One region of the Allobosea sp. GW821-FHT10B12 genome, then DNA from elsewhere that is predicted to be linked to it. Evidence: predicted binding sites of a transcription regulator. Region 1 holds the regulator's gene; the other holds the start of a gene.
What was found. The regulator PhoB, encoded in region 1, activates phosphate uptake and scavenging genes when phosphate is short. The targets are predictions, from matches to a motif close to TGTCATNNANCTGTCAT.
Positions count from the first base shown of each region.

Region 2: the regulator PhoB is predicted to act here: its motif matches at 1,230-1,246, upstream of phnD (phosphate/phosphite/phosphonate ABC transporter substrate-binding protein).

Region 1 is NZ_JBWKNL010000004.1:220,918-226,814, reverse strand. Features, by position in the region: gene AC07O0_RS15705 (aspartate aminotransferase family protein) at 1-878, opposite strand, end outside; gene AC07O0_RS15700 (GcrA family cell cycle regulator) at 1,538-2,089, shown strand; gene AC07O0_RS15695 (hypothetical protein) at 2,164-2,481, opposite strand; gene AC07O0_RS15690 (NUDIX hydrolase) at 2,555-2,980, shown strand; gene AC07O0_RS15685 (YnfA family protein) at 2,989-3,309, shown strand; gene phoB (phosphate regulon transcriptional regulator PhoB) at 3,319-4,017, opposite strand; gene phoU (phosphate signaling complex protein PhoU) at 4,158-4,880, opposite strand; gene pstB (phosphate ABC transporter ATP-binding protein PstB) at 4,919-5,725, opposite strand; gene pstA (phosphate ABC transporter permease PstA) at 5,748-5,897, opposite strand, start outside.
Region 2 is NZ_JBWKNL010000001.1:828,737-834,633, forward strand. Features, by position in the region: gene AC07O0_RS03990 (DoxX family protein) at 1-125, opposite strand, end outside; gene phnD (phosphate/phosphite/phosphonate ABC transporter substrate-binding protein) at 253-1,167, opposite strand; gene groL (chaperonin GroEL) at 1,319-2,956, opposite strand; gene groES (co-chaperone GroES) at 3,004-3,291, opposite strand; gene AC07O0_RS04010 (MarR family winged helix-turn-helix transcriptional regulator) at 3,510-3,980, shown strand; gene AC07O0_RS04015 (PaaI family thioesterase) at 4,052-4,537, shown strand; gene AC07O0_RS04020 (DUF1801 domain-containing protein) at 4,576-4,995, shown strand; gene AC07O0_RS04025 (helix-turn-helix domain-containing protein) at 5,002-5,811, opposite strand.

The DNA.
Region 1 (5,897 bases):
ATGACGTCGAGCACGGCATTGCCGACCGCCATGGCGAGCGGATTGCCGCCGAAGGTGGTGCCGTGGGTGCCGAGCGTCATGCCGGAGGCCGCTTCTTCAGTGGCAAGGCACGCCCCCATCGGGAAGCCGCCGCCGATGCCCTTGGCGATCGACATGATGTCGGGGGCGACGCCATTGTGCTCATAGGCGAAGAACTTGCCGGTGCGGCCGACGCCGGTCTGGATCTCGTCGAAGATCAGCATCAGCCCGTGCTCGTCGCAGAGCTCGCGCAGCAGCTTCAGGAAGCGCATCGGCACCGAGCGCAGGCCGCCTTCGCCCTGGATCGGCTCGATCATCAGCGCAGCCGTCTCGGGCGTAATCGCCGCCTTCAGCGCCTTCTCGTCGTCGAAGAGCACCTGGTCGAAGCCATCGACCTTCGGGCCGAAGCCGTCGATATATTTCTGCTGGCCGCCGGCGGCGATGGTCGCGAGCGTGCGGCCATGGAAGGCGCCCTCGAAGGTGACGATCCGGTAGCGCTCGGGATGGCCCTTCGCGGCGTGGTATTTGCGCGCCATCTTGATCGCGCATTCGTTCGCCTCGGCGCCCGAATTGGTGAAGAAGACGCGCTCTGCGAAGGTCGCCTCGCAGAGCCGGCGCGCCAGCTTTTCACCCTCGGGCATCGTGTAGAGGTTTGAGGTGTGCCAGATGCGCTGCGCTTGGGCAGTCAGCGCCTCGACCAGATGCGGATGGGCATGGCCGAGCGAGTTGACGGCGATGCCGGCGCCGAAATCGAGATAGCGCGTACCATCGGCGGTGATCGCCCAGGCTCCTTCGCCACGCTCGAGGGCGATCGGGGCACGGGCATAGGTCGGCAGGAGAACGGAGGAAGCGGTGCTCATGGAGCGAAATCCTTGCGGCGAGACAGGGAGAAAGCGCGGAATCTCAGGCCGGGAACGGCAGTGCGGGACGCAAGCGGCAGGATGCCGGCATGATGCGACCCGCCGGCGACATTATCGTCGCTGGCCGTTCCCGCCGTCTCGTCGCGCGTCAAGCCGCATCGAAGGAAAATCCCGATCGCTCAAAAACATAAGCGCCGCCCTTGGGGGCGGCTGCGTGATGTGACTATGCAAAACCGGCCCGGCCCTGTCAATTGCGGCTGACCTGGAGCCCGTCCCAACGGCCTTGCTCCGCAAGCCGTTGGGATAAAGCGGTCTCCATTCTAAAAGTGAGAGACGGATTCACCGACCAGGGTGTGCCACCCTGATCGGATCCGGCTCTCGCGGCAGCGTTGCCAATTAGACTCACCGGGCGGCCGTCTGCAGTGATTGGCTGGGGAAAAGCCGAATTAGGATTCGGCGACTCTTGTGGCCGAGTCAGGCCATCTTGTATGGTCTTCTTCGTCAGATACGACATCTCGTGCGGCGTCTCCAGTATCGTCAGTTCCGGGCGTAACGGCTTCCGTTCAACCACGGACGCTGCCGGTATCGGATTCCGCCATGATCTCTCCCTATGCCGCACCGGCTTGCCGGTAAGGCATGACGAAGACAGGTGCAACTCCATGACCGAAGCCGGAGCCTGGACCGACGAACGCGTCGAACTGCTCAAGAAGCTCTGGAATGACGGCCTGAGCGCGAGCCAGATCGCCGCCGAGCTCGGCAATGTCACGCGCAACGCCGTCATCGGGAAGGTGCATCGCCTCGGCCTTTCGGGCCGGGCCAAGAGCCCGGGCTCGGCCACGCCGCGTCCGCGCAAACCGGCGGCGCGCCCGCCGAGCCACCCGGCCGGTCATCACAGCAACGGCAGTGCCGGGCTGACCCGTGGCAACACCGCGCTCGCCCCGCAGTTTTCGCCCGAGATCGAAGCCGAGGCGCAGGTCGCACGCGCACCGGCCCCGTCCGAAGACGTGGTCGTGCCGTTCTCCGAGCGGGTCACCATCATGGAGCTGCGCGAATACATGTGCCGCTGGCCGATGGGCGATCCGACCTCACCGGAGTTCCGCTTCTGCGGCGGCCGCAGCGCGACCGGCCTGCCCTATTGCGCCTACCATGCCCGTATCGCCTACCAGCCGGCGGCCGACCGCCGCCGCGACCGCAGGGCGATCCGCGCCTGAGCCTGGCAGCGTCGCGGCAAGAATGTGAAAGCCGGCCGAAAGGCCGGCTTTTCTGTTTCCAGGGAAGGCCCGGCTCAGAGCAGGAAATGAAAGCCGAAGCCCAGGATGACGAAGCCCGCCGCGACCACCTGCGCCACGAAGAGTGGCTGCAGCCGCGAGGCCTTTTCGGCGTCATCAGAAGCTTTCTCGGCGCGCGACATGCGATCCCTGGCCTTGAACTGCTCAGGCCCGCCATCCCGCTCCAGATCCATCCGCACCGCGATGAAGCCGATCACCAGACCGAGTATGCCGAGCCCGAAGAAGCCGACGAGACGAAGCGCGCCGTAGCCGACGCCAATCAGCAGCGCGGCGAGAAAGGGAAATGCGAGATAGTCCCATCTGGTGAAGCGCATGGCTGATAGTCTGCGGGAACCGCGCATTGGCGTCCAGCCGGCACGATCGAAGACCGAGCCTCAAGGGGAGATGATGAAGCCGATCGAATACGCCTGCGCGTTACCGCTGAAGGGACAGCGCGTTCTCTTGGGCCTGCGGGCTCCGCATCGGCGAAATCGGCCGTCCTGCTGGGACACCATTGGCGGCCATGTCGAGCCGGGCGAGGCCATCGAGGCTGCCCTCGTTCGCGAACTGCAGGAGGAGCTCGGCATCGCGGCGACAGCCTTTCGCCATGCCGAGACCATCGAGACAACCGAGACGGATGGCGTCACGCCCGCGCTCTGGCATCTGTTTGTGGTCGCAGAATGGGCCGGCGGCGAACCCAAGATCGCCAATGACGAGCACAGCGAGATCCGCTGGTTCACGTTCGGCGAGGCCGAGGCGCTGACGCCGCTGGCCTCCGAAGCCTATCGCCCGGTTTTCGCCAGGCTGGCCACGGCTTGCGCACCGCGATCATAGGCACCGACATGGCGACCTTCGCGATCTATGCAGGAGCGGCGCTGGCGGAAATCGCCGGCTGCTTTGCCTTCTGGGCCTGGCTTAAACTCGACAAGCCGGTCTGGTGGCTGCTGCCGGGCGTCTTGGCGCTCGCAGCCTTCGCCTGGCTGCTGACCCTGGCCGACAGCCCCGCGGCCGGGCGCGCCTTTGCCGCCTATGGCGGCGTCTACATCGTGACGTCGCTGACCTGGATGGCGCTGGTCGAGAAGGTGCCGCCGGATCGCTACGATCTTGCCGGCGCCGCGCTCTGCCTCGCCGGCGCGGCGGTCATCGTCGCCGCGCCGCGCTGACGGAGGCTGTCAGCCGCGGGCAAAAGTCTCGTCGAAGGCGTAGCCGGCGCCGCGCACGGTGCGCAGCGGGTCCTTGGAATTGGCCGGGGTGATCGCCTTGCGCAGCCGCCCGACATGGACGTCGACGGTGCGCTCGTCGATGTAGACGTCGCGGCCCCAGACCGCATCGAGCAGTTGCGCCCGCGAATAGACGCGGCCTGGCGCCTGCATCAGGAATTCGAGCAGGCGGAACTCGGTCGGGCCGAGATGCAGTTCGGCGCCGGCGCGACGGACGCGACGGGTCGTGCGGTCGAGCTCGAGATCGCCGGCCGCGAGCAGGCCGGCGACATGGCCGGGCTTGGCGCGGCGCAGCAGCGCCTGGATGCGGGCGATCAGTTCGGGCAGCGAGAACGGCTTGACGACATAGTCGTCGGCACCGGTGGCGAGGCCGCGCACGCGCTCGGTCTCCTCGCCGCGGGCGGTCAGCATGATGATCGGCACCCGCTCGGTGTCGCGGCGCGTGCGCAGGCGCCGGCAGAGCTCGATGCCGGAGAGGCCGGGCAGCATCCAGTCGAGCAGGACGAGATCCGGCGTATGGTCGCGCAGATGCAATTCGGCGTCGTCGCCCCGCGCCACGCTGTCGACCTCGAAGCCCTCGGCCTCGAGATTGTAGCGCAGGAGCAGGGTGAGCGGCTCCTCGTCCTCGACGATCAGGATGCGTGCAGGCATTGCGTCTCGCTTTCGCTCGGAGCCTGTTCCGCAAAAGTGGAAACCACTTTTGCGATCAGAACATGCTCCAACTCTTTAGTTGCGCAAATTCTGATCGTTCAGCCGGTTCCGGCTGCACGGAAAGCGCGCCGCCCGCCGGTTCAGCCATTGGCCGCCGGCAGGTCGACGAGGATGTTGGTGGTGTCGAGCTTCGGCCGGCTCTCGTCCATGGACTGGCCGGTGACGAGGTAATGGATGGTCTCGGCGATGTTGGTGGTGTGGTCGCCGATGCGCTCGACATTCTTGGCGCAGAACAGGAGGTGCGTGCAGAAGGTGATGTTGCGCGGATCCTCCATCATGTAGGTCAGGAGTTCGCGGAACAGCGAGGTGTAGAGCGCATCGATCTCGTCGTCGCGGCGCCAGACTTCCATCGCCTTCTGCTCGTTGCTGGCGGCATAGGCGTCGAGCACGTCCTTGAGCTGCGCCTGGACCAGGCGGCTCATATGCTCGAGCCCGACGACAGCACGATGCGGCGGCGAGAACTGGCCGGAGATCGCGACGGCGCGCTTGGCGATGTTCTTGGCGAGGTCGCCGACGCGCTCGATGTCGGCAGCGATGCGGATCGCCGAGATCAGCTCGCGCAGGTCGTTGGCGAGCGGCTGGCGTCGGGCGATGGTGAGCACCGCCTTCTCCTCGACCTCACGCTGGAGATTGTCGAGGCGCTGGTCGGCGCTGATGATCTTCTGGGCGAGCGCGGTGTCGCGGCGCACCAGCGCGACGGTGGAGTCGCCGAGCATGCGCTCGGACATGCCGCCCATCTCGGCGAGGCTGCGGCGCAGGCCCTCGAGATCGGCGTCGTAGGAGCGGACGATATGGTCGGACATGGGCGTATCCTTCAGAGCTGGCCGACGATTTCAGGACGTCAGCCGAACCGGCCGGTGACGTAGTCCTGCGTCTGCTTCTTGTGCGGGTTCATGAAGATCGTGTTGGTGGCGTCGAACTCGATCACCTCGCCGAGATACATGAAGGCGGTGTACTGCGAGATGCGCGCCGCCTGCTGCATGTTGTGGGTGACGATGACGATGGTGAAATCGGTCTTCAGCTGCTCGAGCAGGTCCTCGATCTTGCCGGTTGAGATCGGGTCGAGCGCCGAGGTCGGCTCGTCGAACAGGATCACCTCGGGCTTCTGCGCGATGGTGCGGGCGATGCACAGGCGCTGCTGCTGGCCGCCGGAGAGACCCATGCCGGAGCTCTTGAGCTTGTCCTTGACCTCATCCCAGAGCGCGGCGCGGCGCAGCGCGCCCTCCACGCGGTCGTCGAGCTCAGACTTCGGCGGCTTCTCGTAGAGGCGGATACCGAAGGCGACATTGTCGTAGATCGACATCGGGAAGGGCGTCGGCTTCTGGAAGACCATGCCGATGCGCGAGCGCAGCTCGTTCACGTCGATATCGTTCGAGATGACGTTGCGGCCGTCGAGGATGATCTCGCCGGTGGCCCGCTGCTCGGGATAGAGCGAATAGATGCGGTTGAAGATGCGCAGCAGAGTCGACTTGCCGCAGCCCGAGGGGCCGATCAGCGCCGTGACGTGGCGGTCGCGGAAGTCGAGGTTGATGTTCTTCAGCGCCTTGTGCTCGCCGTAGTAGAAATCGAGGTTCTTGACGGCGATGCGGACGGGAGCGTCGGCGTCCAGCGTTTGCGGGCTCAGTTCCAGGGTCGAGAGCATCTGCATGGTCCTTCCGATCGGACGCTGATTACTTGCCGCCGCGCACGATGCGCCGGGCGATGATGGAAAGCACGAGGATTGAGATCGTGATGATCAGCGACCCCGCCCAGGCGAGCTGCTGCCAGTTCTCGTAAGGGGCGGAGGCGAACTGGTAGATCGTCACCGGCAGGTTGGAGAC
Region 2 (5,897 bases), on a different contig from region 1:
GAGCCCATATAGGCTTGCGTGCCGGCATAGCCGTTGATCTTGGACCAGCCGCCGAGCACGAACATCAGGGCGAGCAGGATGCGGCCGACCAGCTTGGCGGCATCGCCCAGGGCAGGGTTGTTCATGGAAAGGACCCCCGAAAGCAGGGCGCGGCAGGATGCCGCACCTATCGCGATCTAGGGCCTACAACCAAAGTCGATGCAAGCCTGCGGAGCCTCTTCCTTGTGCAAAGCTGCGATTGCCAGATTCGGCTCAGCCGCCCGGCTTCTGCTTGCGCCGCGCTTCCAGCTCCTCGGTGACGGCGATGACGTCGAGATAATCCTCATGCCTGGCGGGCGCGTAGCGCGATACTTGCCCGTCGGTGAAGGTCTTGAACACCTCGGGGGCCTCGTCCTTCATCGCCATCATCGCTGCGACGAACGCATCCTTGAGTGCCTGCGGCAGGTTCGCGCGCGTCGAGAACGGGCTCGCCGGAATGAGCGGCGAGGTCCAGATCACGCGGGTCGCTCCGGCGGGGACCATGTTGCGCAGCACCAGCCGCTGCACGACGCCGGAGTTCTCGTTGACCTGATAGGTCGCGACGCCATCGAACTGGCCCCGGACCAGCGCCAGCACCGAATTATCGTGGCCGCCGGAGAAGACGGTGCCGCTGAAATGGGCCTGCGGGTCGAAGCCCTGCCTGCGCAGGAAATAGGCGGGGAAGGCGAAGCCCGAGGTCGAGTTCGGATCGGCGAAGGCGAAGCTCTTGCCCTTGAGGTCGGCGATCGAGCGATAGGGGCTGTCGGCGCGCACGACAACGACCGAGTAATAGCCCTCCTGGCCGTTGTTATCGACGTCACGGAACAGCGGCTGCAGCTTGTCGCCGAGGACGCGCCGGCCGAGCGAATAGACCGCCGGCCCGAAGCGGGCGAATTCGAGCTGGTCGGCGCGCATCGCTTCGACCAGCCCGGCATAGTCGCTGACCCGGTAGAGCTTCACCGGCACGCCGAGCTTCTGTGTAAGGTAATCGACCACCGGCTGGTTTCGCGCGACCGCGGCCGCCTCGTTCTCCGCCGAGGAGACGCCGAAGCGCACCTCCTTGATCGCCTGCCGCCAATCCTGCTGAGCGAGGGCGGGCAAGACGAGGCTCGAAGCGGAGCCGGCGAGCAGCAGGCGGCGGGTGATCATGACCGGGGCTCCCAAGGAACCCCGATCTGATCAGCAGGCGGCGTCAGCGCCGTTACGAAGCGATGTCGGTTGCGCGACGCGCCGGCAAACGAAAAAGGCCCGGCGTAAGCCGGGCCTCCGTAGTGTTCGCAAAGGCGAGGGCTGGACTTCCTCAGAAGTCCATGCCGCCCATGCCGCCGCCGCCCATCGGGGGCATCGGGGCGTCCTTCTTCGGCGCCTCGGCGATCATCGCCTCGGTGGTGATCAGCAGGCCGGCGATCGAAGCCGCGTCCTGGATCGCCGTGCGCACGACCTTGGTCGGGTCGATGATGCCGGCCTTGACCAGATCGCCGTACTCGCCGGTCTGGGCGTTGTAGCCCCAGGCGTAGTCCTTCGACTCCAGCAGCTTGCCGATCACGACCGCGCCGTCATCGCCGGCGTTGTCGACGATCTGGCGGGCCGGGGCCGCGATCGCCTTGCGGACGATCTCGACGCCGGTCTTCTGGTCGTCGTTCTGGGTCTTGATGCCCTTGACCGAGGACAGGGCGCGCAGGAGTGCAACGCCGCCACCGGGAAGGATGCCTTCTTCCACCGCAGCGCGGGTGGCGTTCAGGGCATCGTCGACGCGGTCCTTCTTCTCCTTGACCTCGACCTCGGTCGCGCCGCCGACGCGGATAACCGCGACGCCGCCGGCGAGCTTGGCCAGGCGCTCCTGCAGCTTCTCACGGTCGTAGTCCGAGGTGGTCTCCTCGATCTGCGCCTTGATCTGCGAAACGCGGCCCTCGATGTCCTTCTTCTTGCCGGCGCCGTCGATGATCGTGGTGTTCTCCTTCTCGATGCGCACCTTCTTGGCGCGGCCGAGCATGTTGAGCGTCACGGTCTCGAGCTTGATGCCGAGGTCTTCCGAGATCATCTGGCCGGCGGTCAGGATCGAGATGTCCTCGAGCATGGCCTTGCGGCGATCGCCGAAGCCCGGAGCCTTGACGGCCGCGACCTTCAGGCCGCCACGGAGCTTGTTGACGACGAGCGTGGCAAGAGCCTCGCCCTCGACGTCCTCGGCGATGATCAGGAGCGGCTTGCCGGTCTGCACGACGGCCTCGAGGATCGGCAGCATCGCCTGGAGCGACGACAGCTTCTTCTCGAAGATGAGGATGTAGGGGTCCTCGAGCTCGGCGACCATCTTCTCGGCGTTGGTGATGAAGTAGGGCGAGAGATAGCCACGGTCGAACTGCATGCCCTCGACGACGTCGAGCTCGGTCTCGGCGGTCTTGGCTTCCTCGACGGTGATGACACCCTCGTTGCCGACCTTCTGCATTGCGGTCGAGATCATCTTGCCGACCGACTCGTCGCCGTTCGCCGAGATGGTGCCGACCTGCGCGACTTCCGCGTTGGAGGTGACCTTCTTGGAGTTCTTCTTGAGGTCGGCGACGATGGCCTCGACGGCCAGGTCGATGCCGCGCTTCAGGTCCATCGGGTTCATGCCGGCCGCAACCGACTTGGCGCCTTCACGGACGATCGCCTGGGCGAGCACGGTGGCGGTGGTGGTGCCGTCGCCGGCATGGTCGTTCTGGCGCGAAGCGACTTCGCGGACCATCTGAGCGCCCATGTTCTCGAACTTGTCGGCGAGCTCGATCTCCTTGGCGACGGTGACGCCGTCCTTGGTGATGCGCGGCGCGCCGAACGACTTCTCGATCACGACGTTGCGGCCCTTGGGACCGAGCGTGACCTTCACGGCGTTGGCGAGGATGTCCACGCCGCGCAGCATCTTGTCGCGGGCGTCGGTGGAAAAGCGAACTTCTTTGGCAGCCATGAGACTACTCCTGATTGAACTCTACGGACGGGTGGGCGTCAGGCTGCTCAGCCGACGATGCCCATGATGTCGGATTCCTTCATGATCAGGAGATCCTGGCCGTCGATCTTGACCTCGGTGCCGCTCCACTTGCCGAAGAGGACGCGATCGCCCTTCTTGACATCGAGCGCAACCAGCTTGCCGGCATCGTCGCGGGCACCGGCGCCGACGGCGACAACCTCGCCCTCCTGGGGCTTTTCCTTGGCGGTGTCGGGGATGATGATGCCACCCTTGGTCTTCTCCTCGCCATCAAGGCGACGGACCACAACGCGGTCATGCAGCGGACGGAACTTCATGGTTCTGTCTTCCTCTCGGATCATATTCTGGACGGGCTCGTGACCGGCCCGCGATAAGGGTCTGTTAGCAGTCTCACCTGGTGAGTGCTAATCGACATCGCGGAGATAGGCGTGGGGTCTGCCGGAGTCAAGGAAAGCGCCGCGCAAAAGGTGAACGCGACGACGGGCCGCCGATCAGCGCTGCTGCGGCGGCAGCCTAAACCGGTTATCGTGGCGAGATGACGACGCCCGCGCCCGATCTCCATCTCGACGACATAGCCCGCTCCTGCGTGGTGCTGCATGTGCGCATGACGGCGCGGGCCGTGACCCGCGCCTATGACGAGGCGATGCGGCCGAGCGGCCTGAAGATCACCCAGTTCGTGCTGCTCTCGGCGCTCTCGACCGGCGCCTGGCGTTCGGTCACCGAGCTCGCCGACCGTTTCGCGCTGGAGCGGACCTCGCTGACGCGCAACCTGCAACTGCTCGCCGCCGAGCAACTGATCGAGCCGGTCGACTGCAAGGGCCGGGCGTTGACCTATGCCGTGACGGAGAAGGGCCGTGCCGCGATCGAGGCGGCGATCCCCTATTGGCGTGCAGCGCAGGAGCGGATCGAGGGCGGACTCGGCCAGGAGCGCTGGAGCGAGACGCGCGACAATCTGAAGGCGATCCGGCGGGCGGCGAGGCAGGTGGGCGAAACTCAAGCCGGCTGAACGCGGCTTGACCTGAATGACGCGATCCGATCTTTATCGTGCATCTACACGATAAAGATCGGAGTTCCCGCATGTCCCGCCAGGTTGGTGTCGTCAGCCGTGATGTCCTGCTCGCGGAGGACGGCGCGTCCTTCCTGCGCGGGATGATCGAGGGCCGCCATCCCGGCCCGCCCTTCGCCGATGCGATGGATTTCGACCTGGCCGAGGTCGATGAGGGCAGGGTGGTCTTCGTCGGGACACCCTCGCCGCGCTTCTTCAACCCGCTCGGCACGATCCATGGTGGCTGGACCGCGACGATCCTCGATTCCGCCATGGCCTGCGCCGTGCATTCGACGCTGCGGGTCGGCGAAGGCTACACCACGCTGGAGATGAAGCTGAACTATGTCCGCCCGGTCATGCCCGGCAGCGGGCCGGTGCGCTGCGAGGGCAGGCTGATCCATCGCGGCGGCTCGGTCGCGACCAGCGAGGGCAAGCTGGTCGACGCGCAGGGCAAGCTGTTGGCGCACGGGACGGAGACCTGCATGATCTTCGGTGCGAAGGCGGGAGCGGGGCGCTGATCGGAGCAGCCGCACCTGCTGGTTGGCAGGAGCGGCTCGTGAGATTTGCGCCATTCACCGACATGGCCGTCGAGGCGAAATACCGGTCGCTGCCGGAGCTCCTGCGGTTGCCCATGCTGCGCCTGCGTCAGACGATCCTCGACGTTGCAGCCGCGACCCCTGAGATCGGCGCGCTGACGGAGACGCTGAAATGGGGTGAGCCCGCCTGGCTGCCCGAGCGGCCGAGGACCGGGACGACCGTGCGGGCGGACGCGCTGAAAGGCTCGGCGACGCATTACGCGCTCTACGTCCATTGCCAGACGAGCCTGATCGATACGTATCGGCGTCACTATCCCGACCAGTTCAGCTATGACGGCAACCGCGCACTGATCTTCGCCGTCGGCAGCGAGCCACCGGCTGAGCCGTTGGCGCACTGCATCGCACTCGCTTTGACCTATCACCGCTGGGCGAAGCGCTGACGCCGCTCAGGCGCCGCGGTACTCGCTCGGGCTCGCGCCCATCACCCGCTTGAAGCGCCGGTTGAAGGTCGAGAGGTCGCCGAAGCCGCAATCGAAGGCGATGCCGGCGACCGGCTGCTTGGTCCGGCGCAGCAGTAAGGCCGCGCGGTGCAGGCGTGTGCGCAGCACATATTGATGCGGCGTCATCCCGACCAGCGCCCGGAAGGTGCGCAGGAAGTGATAGGGGCTCATCGCGGCCTGCCGTGCCAGTCCGTCGATCGAGAGCGGCTCCTCGCAATGCGCCTCGATATGGCGCAGCGCCCGCGTGATCCGCTGCTGGTCGCGGGCGCCGGGCGTCTCGACCCCGGGCTTTGCGCCTGACAGCGCGCTCGCCACGGCGCCGGCGAGCCGCAGCGCGGTCTCTTCCAGCCTCTCGGGGTAGTCCGCGACGATCTCGGCCTCGGCGACGAGACCGGCGAGCGCGGAGAGAGGCGGCAGATGCGCCCGCGCGAAACCCGTCTGACGTGCGCCCGGCACGGCCGCGACGATGCCTTCGAGATAGGCCGGCTCGAACTGGAAGGCGAGGCAGCGGTCGCCCGCCGCATGCTCATGGCCGCATTCGAAGCAGGCGCCGCCATTGCCGAGCAGCAGCGAGCCTGGCGCCAGCACGGCGCTGCCTTGCGTCGAGCGGTAGCGGAACGAGCCGCTGCGGACGATGGCGATGCAGTGCTGCGGGTGCTCTTCCTCGAAGGCGCGGTCGTCCGGGCCGGCCGTGCAGACGATGTCGCTGACCCGCCAGCCGGGGCCTGACGCCAGGAGATGAGCGGTCGCGGTCATGCTGGTGAGTTTAGCAGTTTTTCCCAAGCGCTGCCCGGCGCTTCGGGTCAAGCTGGGCGCCACTCTGATCAAGAACGGAACCAGAT